3 regions of the Halobacillus amylolyticus genome follow, and region 3 is predicted to be linked to each of the others. Evidence: riboswitches for the same ligand, from Rfam matches in the RefSeq annotation. Region 3 holds a riboswitch; each other region holds the start of a gene.
What was found. A riboswitch is a leader RNA that binds a small molecule or an ion and turns the genes downstream of it on or off. The one in region 3 is predicted to bind S-adenosylmethionine.
Positions count from the first base shown of each region.

Region 1: another riboswitch for S-adenosylmethionine. It lies ahead of MUO15_RS00860 (YezD family protein); the one in region 3 lies ahead of metE (5-methyltetrahydropteroyltriglutamate--homocysteine S-methyltransferase).
Region 2: another riboswitch for S-adenosylmethionine. It lies ahead of ssuE (NADPH-dependent FMN reductase); the one in region 3 lies ahead of metE (5-methyltetrahydropteroyltriglutamate--homocysteine S-methyltransferase).

Region 1 is NZ_CP095075.1:149,215-153,482, reverse strand. It holds gene metH (methionine synthase) at 1-1,597, shown strand, start outside; SAM riboswitch class I at 1,714-1,821, shown strand; gene MUO15_RS00860 (YezD family protein) at 1,976-2,143, shown strand; gene metC (cystathionine beta-lyase) at 2,293-3,498, shown strand; partial or broken gene MUO15_RS00850 (5-methyltetrahydropteroyltriglutamate--homocysteine S-methyltransferase) at 3,614-4,268, shown strand, end outside.
Region 2 is NZ_CP095075.1:1,640,591-1,644,858, reverse strand. It holds gene MUO15_RS08615 (YjcZ family sporulation protein) at 183-380, opposite strand; gene MUO15_RS08610 (YjcZ family sporulation protein) at 588-704, shown strand; gene MUO15_RS08605 (GNAT family N-acetyltransferase) at 939-1,391, shown strand; gene ssuE (NADPH-dependent FMN reductase) at 1,852-2,397, opposite strand; SAM riboswitch class I at 2,524-2,632, opposite strand; gene MUO15_RS08595 (YkvI family membrane protein) at 2,892-3,962, shown strand; gene MUO15_RS08590 (CdaR family transcriptional regulator) at 4,124-4,268, shown strand, end outside.
Region 3 is NZ_CP095075.1:1,955,676-1,959,943, reverse strand. It holds gene ppc (phosphoenolpyruvate carboxylase) at 1-827, shown strand, start outside; gene MUO15_RS10135 (YdhK family protein) at 1,164-1,745, opposite strand; SAM riboswitch class I at 1,991-2,102, shown strand; cobalamin riboswitch at 2,178-2,382, shown strand; gene metE (5-methyltetrahydropteroyltriglutamate--homocysteine S-methyltransferase) at 2,527-4,268, shown strand, end outside.

The sequences.
Region 1 (4,268 bases), 1.8 Mb from region 3:
ACCAACTTCGACAATGAATCTACCTGAAAGATTAGCTCATTATGTGGTGGAAGGAACAAAGGAAGGGTTGATTCCCGACCTTGAGAAGGCACTAGAAACTTATCCGACGCCATTAAAAATCATCAATGGTCCACTTATGGCTGGCATGGCTGAAGTAGGGCGTTTATTCAACGACAACCAGCTCATTGTCGCTGAAGTTTTGCAAAGTGCAGAAGTCATGAAGACATCAGTCGCTTACCTTGAGCCACATATGGAAAAAGGCGACACGTCAAATAAAAAAGGGAAAATTCTTTTGGCCACGGTTAAAGGCGACGTTCACGACATTGGTAAAAACCTCGTGGATATTATTTTAAGCAACAATGGTTTTGACGTCGTCGATCTGGGCATCAAAGTAACCCCTTCCGATTTAATCAAACATATTCACGAAGAAAAGCCAGACGTCATTGGGTTGTCGGGCTTGCTTGTAAAGTCAGCTCAGCAAATGGTTTTGACTGCTCAGGATTTGAAGCAGCAACAAATCGAATTGCCGATATTGGTAGGAGGCGCTGCCCTCTCAAGGAAGTTTACCAATACAAAAATCGCCTCACAATATGATGGATCCGTTTTTTATGCAAAAGATGCCATGGACGGACTTGCTCTATCGAATCGGCTCAGTGATCTGGAGGATCGTGAGCTGCTCATTCGCGAACAGCAAGAAAAACAAGCAAAAGTTATAGCTAGAAGTCATGTCAAAGCTCAAGCTCAGTCGGCAACAGCTGTAGCCGAAAAGCCGGTGTCAAAAGTATCTAAGACAGTTCCGGTTTATCAACCGCACGATTTTGAACTGCACATTTTACGAGATTACTCGGTTGCTCATATTGAGCCTTTTATTAATATGCAGATGCTGATTGGACATCATTTGGGGCTAAAGGGTAAATTCTCAAAGTTGCTGGAAGAGAAAAATAATAAAGCACTTCAACTAAAAGAGGTCGTCGATGAATTACTTGTAAAAGCGCAAAAAGAGAATTGGATTCAGCCGTCTGCACTTTATCAATTCTTTCCAGCTCAATCCGATGGGGATGATGTAATCATATATGACTCCGTTGATCAACAAACGATCATCGAACGTTTTACTTTTCCACGCCAAAACCGTGATCCCTATCTTTGTTTAGCTGATTATTTGCGCCCAGTCTCAAGCGGTGAAGTGGACTACGTAGGATTCTTCTCTGTAACAGCTGGAAAAGGGATTAGGGAGCGTTCTCTGGACATGAAACAACAGGGAGAATATTTGAAAAGCCACGCCCTGCAGGCATTGGCATTAGAATCGGCAGAAGGATTGGCTGAACACATCCATCAACTTATGCGTGATAAATGGGGATTCCCTGATCCGACAGACTTTACGATGCAAGAGCGTTTTTCAGCTAAATACCAGGGACAGCGGTATTCTTTCGGTTACCCAGCTTGCCCGGATTTGGAGGATCAGAGAAAATTATTTCAATTGATTAGACCGGAACAAATTGGGGTCGAATTGACAGAGGAATGTATGATGGAACCAGAGGCCTCGGTAACGGCCATTGTGTTTGCTCATCCTGAAGCGCGTTATTTCAATGTGCATTAAGAGATATGAGTAGCAATACCCTGTTGATTTTAGAATAATTTAAATTTTTGCATTAAATGATTGACAAGGAATGTTAATACGTGTAAATTATAGGATAATCAAATTGATAACGATTTTTCTTATCCAGAGAGGTGGAGGGACTGGCCCATTGAAACCTCGGCAGCAGACTTTAACTAAGTACTGTGCCAATTCCAGCAAGCCGTGCAGGCTTGAAAAGATAAGAAGAGAAAGTAACGTTCTACTTAACCTCTTCTTATTACGGAAAGAGGTTTTTTATTTTGATTTTTAGTAAATGTTTATCTTGCTGATTGGACTTACCAAAGGCAAAAGATACAGCGAATTACATCTTACATTAATTTGCAAGCAGGAGGTAATGGTATGAAAAGTACTCTCGAAAAAAAGATTAATGACATTGTTTCAGCCTTAGAGAACATAGAATATGGTTCGGTAGCCATTACGGTACATGATGGGGAAATTACACAAATTGATTACACAGAAAAAAAACGTTATCCACTAAATAAAAAATCTAACAAAGACAATGATTAGCTCAAAACTGAATATTGCTCATGCTGATTAGTCAACTAAAGGCATCTTTATTTTCGATAACGATCGGGATATAAAGGTGCCTTTTTGATGGAAGAGTTAATTTTAATAATACAAATCTCTTGAACTTTAGACAGGGAGGAAAACTTACTATGGGTTCTTACAAAGATCAACTGGAAACCAGATTCATTCACGCTTCAACTCATGGAAATAAGGAAAATAAAACAGGGGCCGTGAACGTCCCTATCTACTTGTCATCCACCTACCATCAGGAAAACTTCGATACGTTTGGTCCATATGATTACAGCAGATCAGGCAACCCAACAAGGCAAGCATTGGAACAAACCATTGCAAACCTGGAAGGTGGTAAAACAGGATTAGCATTCGCATCAGGGATGGCAGCTATTTCTTCTGCATTTATGCTCCTTTCTTCAGGTGACCATGTCCTAATCTCAAAGGACGTTTACGGTGGAACGTATCGTCTGATCACAGAAGTATTGAGAAAATTCAATATTGAGCACACCTTTGTTAACATGACCGACCTTAACGAAACATGCCGTGAAATTCGACCGAATACAAAGGTTATTTATATAGAAACCCCTTCTAATCCCTGCTTAAATATTACAGATATAGAAGGAATCGTAAAATTAGCCAAAGCACATGGTTGTCTAACTTTTGTCGATAACACTTTTATGACACCTCTTTACCAGAACCCGCTTCAATTTGGCGTCGATCTTGTCCTTCATAGTGCTACCAAATTTTTATCTGGTCACAGCGATATTATTGCGGGCCTGGCGGTAACTAAGAATGAAGAACTTGGTGAAAGATTAGCATTTATTCAAAACTCATTTGGTTCGATTTTAGGCGCACAGGATGCCTACCATTTAATTCAAGGGATCAAAACATTAGGTGCTCGACTGACACAATCTTCGGATACAGCACTAAAAATAGCAACCCATCTTAATGATCACCCTTTAATTAGTGAAGTCTACTATCCTGGTCTATCCTTTCACCCTGGTCATCCTATACACGTACGGCAATCGAAAGGGTCTGGAGCACTTCTATCTTTTCGGTTACCTAATAAAGCAGCAGCGAAAGCATTTGTTGAACATATTCGCCTGCCTGTTTTTGCTGTCAGTCTTGGTGCAGTGGAGTCGATTCTATCCTATCCTGCCACCATGTCACATGCAGCTATGCCTGAAACAGAAAGAGAAGCAAGGGGAATTACCGATGGACTGCTTAGGCTCTCTGTTGGACTCGAGCATGTAAATGATCTAATCGAGGATATCGATCAAGCCCTAGAGGCAGCCACCCAATTGAGAAAGGAGAAACGTATTTTATTAAAACATAGGGGTTGATTCAGTTGCAGTACATTTAACTTGTAAGTTTAGAGTCATCAAATAAATCATTAATGGAAGAAGGAATAATTATGAGTAATAGCGAAACTCCAGCGTTAAGAAACAAAGCAAAGACACTCCCCCATTTCGAGCGGATCAGGTAGGAAGCCTATTAAGATCAAAAAGAATTGAAAAAGCACGTATTCAAAAAGCAGCTGGTGATATTGATCGTGCAGAATTGCGTGTAATTGAAGATGCGGAAATTGTTAGAATCGTAGAAAAGCAAAAAGAAATCGGTCTTGAAGCTGTAACAGATGGCGATTTTCGTCGGGCTTGGTGGCATTTTGATTTCCTCGAAGGTTTAGACGGCGTCGAAGGATTCGTCCCGGAAAAAGGACTGGAATTCCATAATATAGTTACCAAAGCTTATGGAGTTGAGGTCACGGGTAAGATAGATTTCACTGATCACCCTATGCTCGAGGATTACAAGTTTCTTCATAGTATTGCTGGGTCACATACAGCAAAGTTCACAATACCAAGTCCTAATATGCTTTTCTTTAGAGGCAAAAAAATTGAAGAATTCTATGATACTATAGAAGGATTTATTCATGATTTAACTTTGGCATACAAAAAAGCAATTCGTGCCTTCTATGATGCAGGTTGTCGCTATCTACAGTTAGACGACACAGCCTGGTCCCTGTTTTTCTCTGAAAATGGGAATCACTTAATTCGAACATGGGGATTTGAACCTGAGGAACTAAGTACGACCTTTGCAAACATCATTAATGAAT
Region 2 (4,268 bases), 320 kb from region 3:
GGAGGTGCTTTCTTTCTTACGTCTTGAATCCAATGGGGCACATGGGACCTAAATTATGAAATTGATTCAAACAGCCTAAATAAAAAATGAGGATCCTTGTAATGGATCCTCATTTTCATATATTACCCGACCTTATTGTCAGTTTCGATGTTAAGGTGTTCGGTTTTCAAGATTAAAAACGATTATGCGCATGCAGCCCCACCGATGATAATTAGTAATATGAATAGTACGACAATTAGCGCAAATCCATTACCACGAGGTGCAACAGCCGGTTTAACTACAGGCTTTGGACACCAAGGAGCACCAAAACCACCGCCTAATCCTCCTACGTTATTGCCATAGCCACCGTATCCGCCAAATCCATTACCGTAAAAACCCATGTTCATTCCTCCTTTAGTATTATTCATAATAATTTATGTTTTTAACTGGATCCTGTCAGTGCGAATGTCCCGTCTTCTAACCTAATTCTTAATAAACATCGAATCATACTAAAGGTTGCGCCCACATATGTAAAAATTGGGACATTGTCCATGTCGGAATTACCTGACATACATACAGTAGGAACAAATGGATATGGAGGTGTTGTAATGAGTGCAGAAGTCGAAGGTGTTGGCTATGGTGCCGGTGGAGGATTTGCCTTTATTGTAGTTTTATTTATCCTACTCATTATCGTAGGGACTGCTTTTGTTGGTGGTGTCTACTAAGACAACTAAAACTTGGTGTTTACCCGAACTGTAGAATAGCGGTACCATAACAGGCTGTCGAATCCTTCGACAGCCTGTGGTGTTTTTCAACACCCTTTTTTGGGTTCTTATGAATAAATTAAACCACGTCCGAAGCTGCCGTTATGAGAAGGGGAATTACTCCCGAAAATTTATAATATTCCTTAGTCAAATAAACTTCATTAGCATATCTGTCAGCAAAGGAGGGAAAGGTAGATGTCAATTAGAAAGGCTACTTATAGTGAAACACAAAAGATACTTGGACATTCTCTGGAAGTATTAAAGGAAGCGACCATGGGGTATGTTGACCCAGTACCGGATAAGGTACAGCAAATGGTGGCCCCATTTTTATTAGACGGTGGATATTACCTTGTTGACTGTCATAATAATGTGATCCAAGGATGGATTGGTGTAGGAAGGACAACTGACTACTATACTGATGAAATGGTCATGTTTATTCCAGAAATTTACGTTCTTCCACAGTACCGCAATCAAGGAGTAGCAGAAAAGTTATGTAAAGAAGTAGTGAGACACTTAAAAGATGAAGGATACAAAAAAATTCAATTGAACGTATTTTCGGGAAACCATGTAAAACATCTTTATCAAAAACTTGGGTTTCAGGAAGTTTCCACACTGATGGAATTAAAGTTGGATGGTGATTCCAGTTAGCTAATACTGGAAAAAAACATTTGTTAATGTGCATCTTCAGGTAAGTTTATAGAAATAGAAGCCACCCTGTTTACAGTTGAAGGTGGGGTGACTTCTTAACCTATTATAATGCCCGCAAAGCCTTTTAAAGGACTGCAAGAAAAGGGGGGATGCGGTGCACGCTCACTTGGAGAAACGGTGCAGAGGTATTTTATTCTAAAACACCACCGCAAAATTTTAGGATTCCAATGCACTACAGTATTTTTTCAGTTAAGATTTAAATTTTTAAGGCTCTTGATCTGAAGACACAGAACTTCCGTGGACGAACCATCGAACTCCCTCTTCGTCCTTTATTGTGTGGTCTCGACTGGCCCGCTTTTCCACAGTCTCGCGTATTTCCCTCGGCTAACTGCTAATCTTTCCTTTTCTGTAGGTCAAAAAATCACCCTAAATAGCCACAAACTTTTAAAAAACAAACATGTTAAAAAGCTATTGGAACTTGATTTTTAATAACCTGAAGGAAATACACTAGCTGTTTCTTTAAGCGTTGGTCGCAATCCTCATTCGTAATCGGCTGTACCGGGTTGGATTTGTCGATCTGATGATCAAGTAAATAGACGCCTTTCAAATTTTGCCCTTTTAACGTGGCAAGCAATGGTTTTAACGCATACTCAATCGCGAGCAAATGAGACTTGCTGCCGCCGGTCATAATAGGGAAGACTGGTGTGTCCTTTAACACATCCTGTGGCAGTAAATCAATTAAAGCTTTAAGAATTCCAGAGTACGACGCTTTATATACAGGGGAAGCAACAATCACTCCTTTTGCCTGTTGAATCGTTGTTGCAATTTCCTCAATCGCCTCACTATCGTAGCGTGCATAAAATAGGTCCTCCGGCGACACATTGCGGACAGAAATCTTCTCTGTGGATAGTCCCTCCTGATCCACCAATTGTGCTAAATAATTTAGTACAAGCTCTGACCTTGATTCCTCAGAAGGACTTCCAGATAATAATACAATTTCACTCATATGACATCTCCCTTTCCTAATAAATGCTGGATTATTTTACGTTTCATTCACTGACAGCCATCATCATTATCACAATAAAAACCCTCTTTTCTTTAATGAGAAAAGAGGGTTAGCTATAAAGTGCCGCTCTTATCTCCCAAGATAAAGATCTTGCTGGACGGAGCACCTTTCTGACAACAGTCAGAGGTTGCTGAAGCTTCACAGGGCCAGATCCCTCAGCTTCTCTAGATAAGCTTATTAAATTTGAGTCTAATCTTAATATGAGTCACCTAATAATGTCAAGGTTAATTTTGAAATAAATTCTGAAAAGTGCGTTTATTAGATAGGGGGGTAGCTTGTTGAGTTAAGAGGAGTGCAAGGGTTTATATGTAACAAGAATCTCTCTCGAAACCAATAGATTACGAGACTTATTAATTTTGTCGAAAATTGACAAGTCTGATAAACTTAATTCATGATAATTAGTGTAAGGCCTTTCAAAGGAGAGAACGTCAACTATGAAAAATACTCTGCGAATTGCTGGTGCTTATGTCGGCATTATTATTGGAGCAGGATTTGCTTCAGGACAGGAAATTGTCCAGTTTTTTACAAGCTTTGGTCTGTGGGGGATTATCGGTGCGGTGATCACGATATTTTTGTTTGCCTTTATTGGAATGCAACTTATACAACTAGGGGCAAATCTACAAGTCTCTTCTCATAAAAAAGTCATTCGCTACATTTGTGGTAAATATTTAGGACCTGTAGTTGATATTACACTGACATTCTTTTTATTTGGGGTGGCCACGATCATGGTAGCTGGGAGTGGGTCGATATTCGAACAGCAATTTGGCACTTCACCGGTTATCGGCAATATCCTTATGGTAATTCTAGCGATATTAACGCTCTGTCTTAATACGGATAAGGTGATTTCGGTGATTAGTTTAATCAGTCCCTATATGTTAGCGTTGATTATCATCATCACCATTTATTCCTTTTTCACTAGTGACGCAAATCTAGCAGAATTGGAAAGTATTGCTTTAACACAACCATCTGCGGCTTCGAACTGGCTGCTAAGTGCATTGCTATATGTTGCCTTCAATATTGCGGTCGGCTTTTCGATGATGACACTTATCGGTGCGACCACGAAGGATGAAAAGTCGGCTGGCAAGGGTGCTGTCATCGGTGGGATTTGCCTTGGTATTTTAGTCGTTCTCATCAATTTAGGAATCTATGCGAATATCAATCAATTGCAAGGAGTTGACATGCCAACATTGGTGTTAGCTTCCGATATTTCACCTATCGTTGGTATCCTGATGACGATCGCTCTGCTCTCGATGGTCTTTAATACTGCAGTCGGCATGCTATATTCTTTTACCGCACGTTTTGTACAACCTGACACCACCAAGTTTAAAGGTTCGGTCATTGTTATCGGACTTCTCTCGTTTGCAGCAAGTCTTGTAGGATTTACGGATCTGGTCAGCACAGTCTACCCGTTAATGGGCTATCTCGGATTTGTGTTAATTGCAGCAGTAACTGTCTCTTGGATCAAGTCTAGGAAAAAATCGGCACTCGTTCTGCGCGAAGAATAGGGTGCCGTTGGCTAGTGGTGAACATTCGAACAAGCTTTATAAACTTGAGGGGTAAAGGCCAGAGTAGCGGGGCACCGTTTCTCTGGCTTTCCTTTTACCTTGAAAAGTCACATCACCAACTAGGTTAAAATAAGAAGGTCTAGCATAAGGAGGAGAAAGATATGGAGCTTACAAAGCAACTTGGAGAAGAAATCATTTCACGGCTTTCACAATATATCGATGTTCCAATTAACTTAATGGACCCGAGTGGAAAAATCGTAGCCAGCACCGATGAATCCCGTTTTGATCAATTGCATGGAGGGGCGC
Region 3 (4,268 bases):
GTGAAGTGCTGTCATCACGCTACCTGCTGACAGATATTGCCTACCGTAGTCTTGAACAGGGTGTTTCCACCTTGGTTGAAGGAGCGGCCCATGTATCCAAAGAGTCGGAACAAGCACACAACCGTGAGGAAATGTGGGAACAAGCCATGGAAGAGATCGCGAACGTCTCTCTAGAAAAATACCAATCGCTTGTCTTTGGAGATAAAGACTTCCTAACGTATTTCAATGAAGCGACTCCGCTTCAAGAAATTAGTGAATTGAATATTGGTTCGCGTCCTATGAAACGGAAGGACAGCATGAAGTTTGAAAACTTAAGAGCGATCCCATGGGTATTCGCCTGGACCCAAAATCGCCAGCTAATTCCAGCGTGGTATGCTTCTGGTACAGGATTGGTAAACTATGCCTCCCAAAGTGATGATCACTTAAAGCAATTGCAGCAAATGTATGAGAACTGGCCTTTCTTCCGCTCCACCATTTACAATCTGCAAATGGCTTTAACCAAAGCAGATATTCACACAGCCAAAGAATATACGGCTCTAGTGAATGATCAAGTTCTTGGTGAACGTATCTTTCAAACTATCGTTGAAGAATACAATACGACGAAACAGGTTCTCTTACAAATCACAGGTGATCACGAACTTCTCGACCAGCAGCCTACGATTCAGGAATCGGTCAAGCTGCGTAACCCATACGTTGATCCATTGAACTTCTTACAAGTAGAACTTATCAAGGATCTTCGTCAAAAAGGAAATGAAAATGAAGATACACTCACAGAAGTATTACTCACGATCAGTGGTATTGCGGCAGGTTTGCGTAATACGGGTTGATCTTGATAGGGAGCTGTCGGTCTAAGGCCGACAGCTTTTTTGATTAGGGAAGCATACCTTCTGTTTTGGTCAAAATCTTAACTATTTCGGTTAGATTCCTGAGAAATTTTGTCAAAATCCTACCTATTTTGGGTAGAATCATCGAATATTTGGGTAGAAACCAAATGAATTTGAGTAGAATAATTCTTCTGGTGTTACAATGCCCGGACGTAACCACTGAAAATAATGAACATTTTTCTTAGCTTAACTTCTTTTACGTTTAAATTAAAAAAGCTTATCCAGTTTAGGAATAAGCTCTTTAGGTGTGTTGAAAAGTCCGTTCATTTTGTTCAAATGTTATTCAGCAGATAATTCACTTTTTGTTACCCATTTATGGTTGGTTACTTTCTCACCACCAGCAGTTGGGGTATAGGTGATCATATATACTATTGTTTGTTGGGCAGATTCAATTTCGGCAGTGGCCCCGTCCATGCCTTCCATATGTGATGCATCCAACGTAACCTCTGTTCCGGGTTTTAGCTTTTCTTCACCGGCGTCTTCAATTTCTTCATGAATGACCCATTTATGATTTTCAACTCGCTCACCGCCAGTAGTAGGTGTGTAAGAAACAGCATAGGCGATAGTATCGTAGGCGCCGGTTATAGTTGCTTCAGCACCCTCCATTCCTTTCATGTGACCTTTTTCGATCATTACTTGACTTCCAACTTCATAGGTTGGATTCTCTGCTGCTTCCAAATCATCAGGGACTGCACCTGAACTGGAGTGGTCCATTTCCATATGTTCATCAGAACTGGATTCCATGTTTGTGTTTTCTTCATTTTCCGTCTGGCTCTGCTCTTCACTATCACTGGCACATGCGGCTAGCAGCAATGCAGAGGTGAGTAGAATAATTCCCATCATTATTTTTTTACGCTTCATGTTCATCCTCCTTTAAAATTACTTAGATTAGGGACCTTATCAGCAATGGCAAAGCATTTCCTTGTACAATACCCCTGTATAGTATATAGGTAAACTGTTTTTTATTATTCGTATCATTTTACTGGCTAAGCACAAGTTGGATTTTTTATATACATTAAGAAATGGATATTATATTTTATATTGTGTGAAAATATTGACAGTTCTTTCCCTCCATGCTAGTATGCCTTTAACCAATTAAATTGAAACTCTTATTCAGAGAGGCGGAGGGACTGGCCCGATGATGCCCGGCAACCTGTCAGCGTTTAGTCGTTGATAATGTGCTAATTCCAGCAAAGCAAATGCTTTGGGAAATAAGAGGGGTACGCATGTGTAAGCCTCTCTAAATATGGAGAGGCTTTTTCTTTTTTAATACACATACATGCATAGAAAACTAGATATGTTGATTACTCAGGTGTTGTCTAGGTGAAAAATCTATTCAACTTAAAAGGGAAGCTCGGTGAAAATCCGACACGGTCCCGCCACTGTAAATGGGAGCTACCTGCAAGAAATGTCACTACCTTTTTGTTAGAAAAGGATGGGAAGGCGCAGGGGAGTGAAGATCATGAGTCAGGAGACCTGCCTGAGGCAATGCACTAAACCTACGAGGTATAGGGGGGTGTTATGAGCGTAACGTGTTCAGGCTGTTTTCACGGTTTGAATTTGGCAATGCTGCATGACTATCTCTCTTTATAAAGGGAGATTTTTTTATTTAGCTGGAAAAAACTTAAATGGAGGAATGAGAATGACAAAGGTATTAAGTTCAACGATTGGTTATCCAAGAATAGGCGAAAAGAGAGAGTGGAAAAAAGCACTGGAACAATTTTGGAATGGAAACATAACTGAAAGTGAATTTTTGTCAGAAATGGAGACGCTAAGGACAAACGATTTGCAAAAGCAACAGGACATTGGGAGCGATCTCATTCCTATTGGTGATTTTAGTCTATATGATCATGTGCTTGATACGGCAGTTATGTTTGGTTTTATACCCAACCGTTTTAAGCACAAGGGCGGGGAAGTGCCAATAGACTTGTATTTTGATATCGCCCGAGGGAATCATGAAGCAGTGGCATCTGAAATGACCAAATGGTTCAACACAAATTATCACTACATTGTACCTGAGATTGACTCGGATGCTCAACCAACACTTACGGAGAATCGACTGTTACCTTACTTTTTGGAAGCCAAAGAAAAACTAGGTATCATAGGAAAGCCAGTTATACTGGGACCTGTTTCATTTTTAAAATTAGCGAAAGGTTATGAGCAGAAAGATTTTAAAAAGCTACTGAAAAGACTTGTTCCTCTCTACATACAAGTTCTTTATGAGCTGGAAAGAGCTGGTGCTGAGTGGGTGCAGGTGGACGAACCTATTCTGACAACACCGATGACCAAGGATGATTTACATCTATTCAGGGAAGTATATGACTCTATGCAAAACGGTGTTTCAAGTGTAAAGATTCTTCTCCAAACGTATTTTGAATCCGTTGATCATTACCAGGAGGTCGTTTCCCTTCCAGTTGCTGGGATAGGCCTTGATTTTGTCCATGATCAGGGAGCTAATCTAGAATCACTGAAAAAGCATGGCTTTCCTAAGGATAAGTATCTCGCAGCCGGGGTAATTAACGGCCGCAACATATGGAGTGAAGATTTAGACACAAAATACGCACAACTTGAAAACATACTTTCAAAAGTTGAAAAAGATCGGCTCATCGTACAGCCTTCTTGCAGTTTGTTACACGTTCCAGTAACTGTAACCACCGAAGAGGATTTAGACCCTGTCATAAAAAATGCACTATCATTTGCTGATCAAAAACTTGAAGAAGCGACAGTGTTAACAGAAGGTCTAAACCATGGTAGACATACGATTGAAAAACATATAGAAGAACGTACTCGGTGTATTGAATTACTTTGGAAGTCTTCGAGCAGAAATCTAGAAGATGTTCAAAAAGAAGTGGAGTTATGGAAAGATATTGAACCAAAACGTCCAACCCACTATTCCAGTCGCCAGAAAATACATCAAGATTATTTCGAGCTTCCATTATTGCCAACAACAACGATTGGCAGTCTCCCACAAACGAAAGAAATTCGTCAGGCACGGCTGAAATGGCGAAGAGGGGAGTGGTCTGATGAATATTATCAATCGTTTATTGAAGACAACATTTCCGAATGGATTAAACGCCAGGAGGAAATCGGGCTTGACGTCCTCATACATGGCGAGTTTGAACGTAACGATATGGTAGAATTCTTTGGTGAAAAACTGGATGGGTTTGCCTTTACCAGATACGGATGGGTTCAGTCATACGGCTCCCGCTGCGTCAAACCTCCCGTCATTTATGGAGATGTGTCTCTCACAGAACCGATGACAGTCAAAGAAATCACATACGCTCAATCTCTAACCAAAAAACCTGTGAAAGGTATGCTTACTGGTCCTATCACCATCTTAAATTGGTCGTTTGTCCGTGAAGATATCAGCAAATTTGAAGTTAC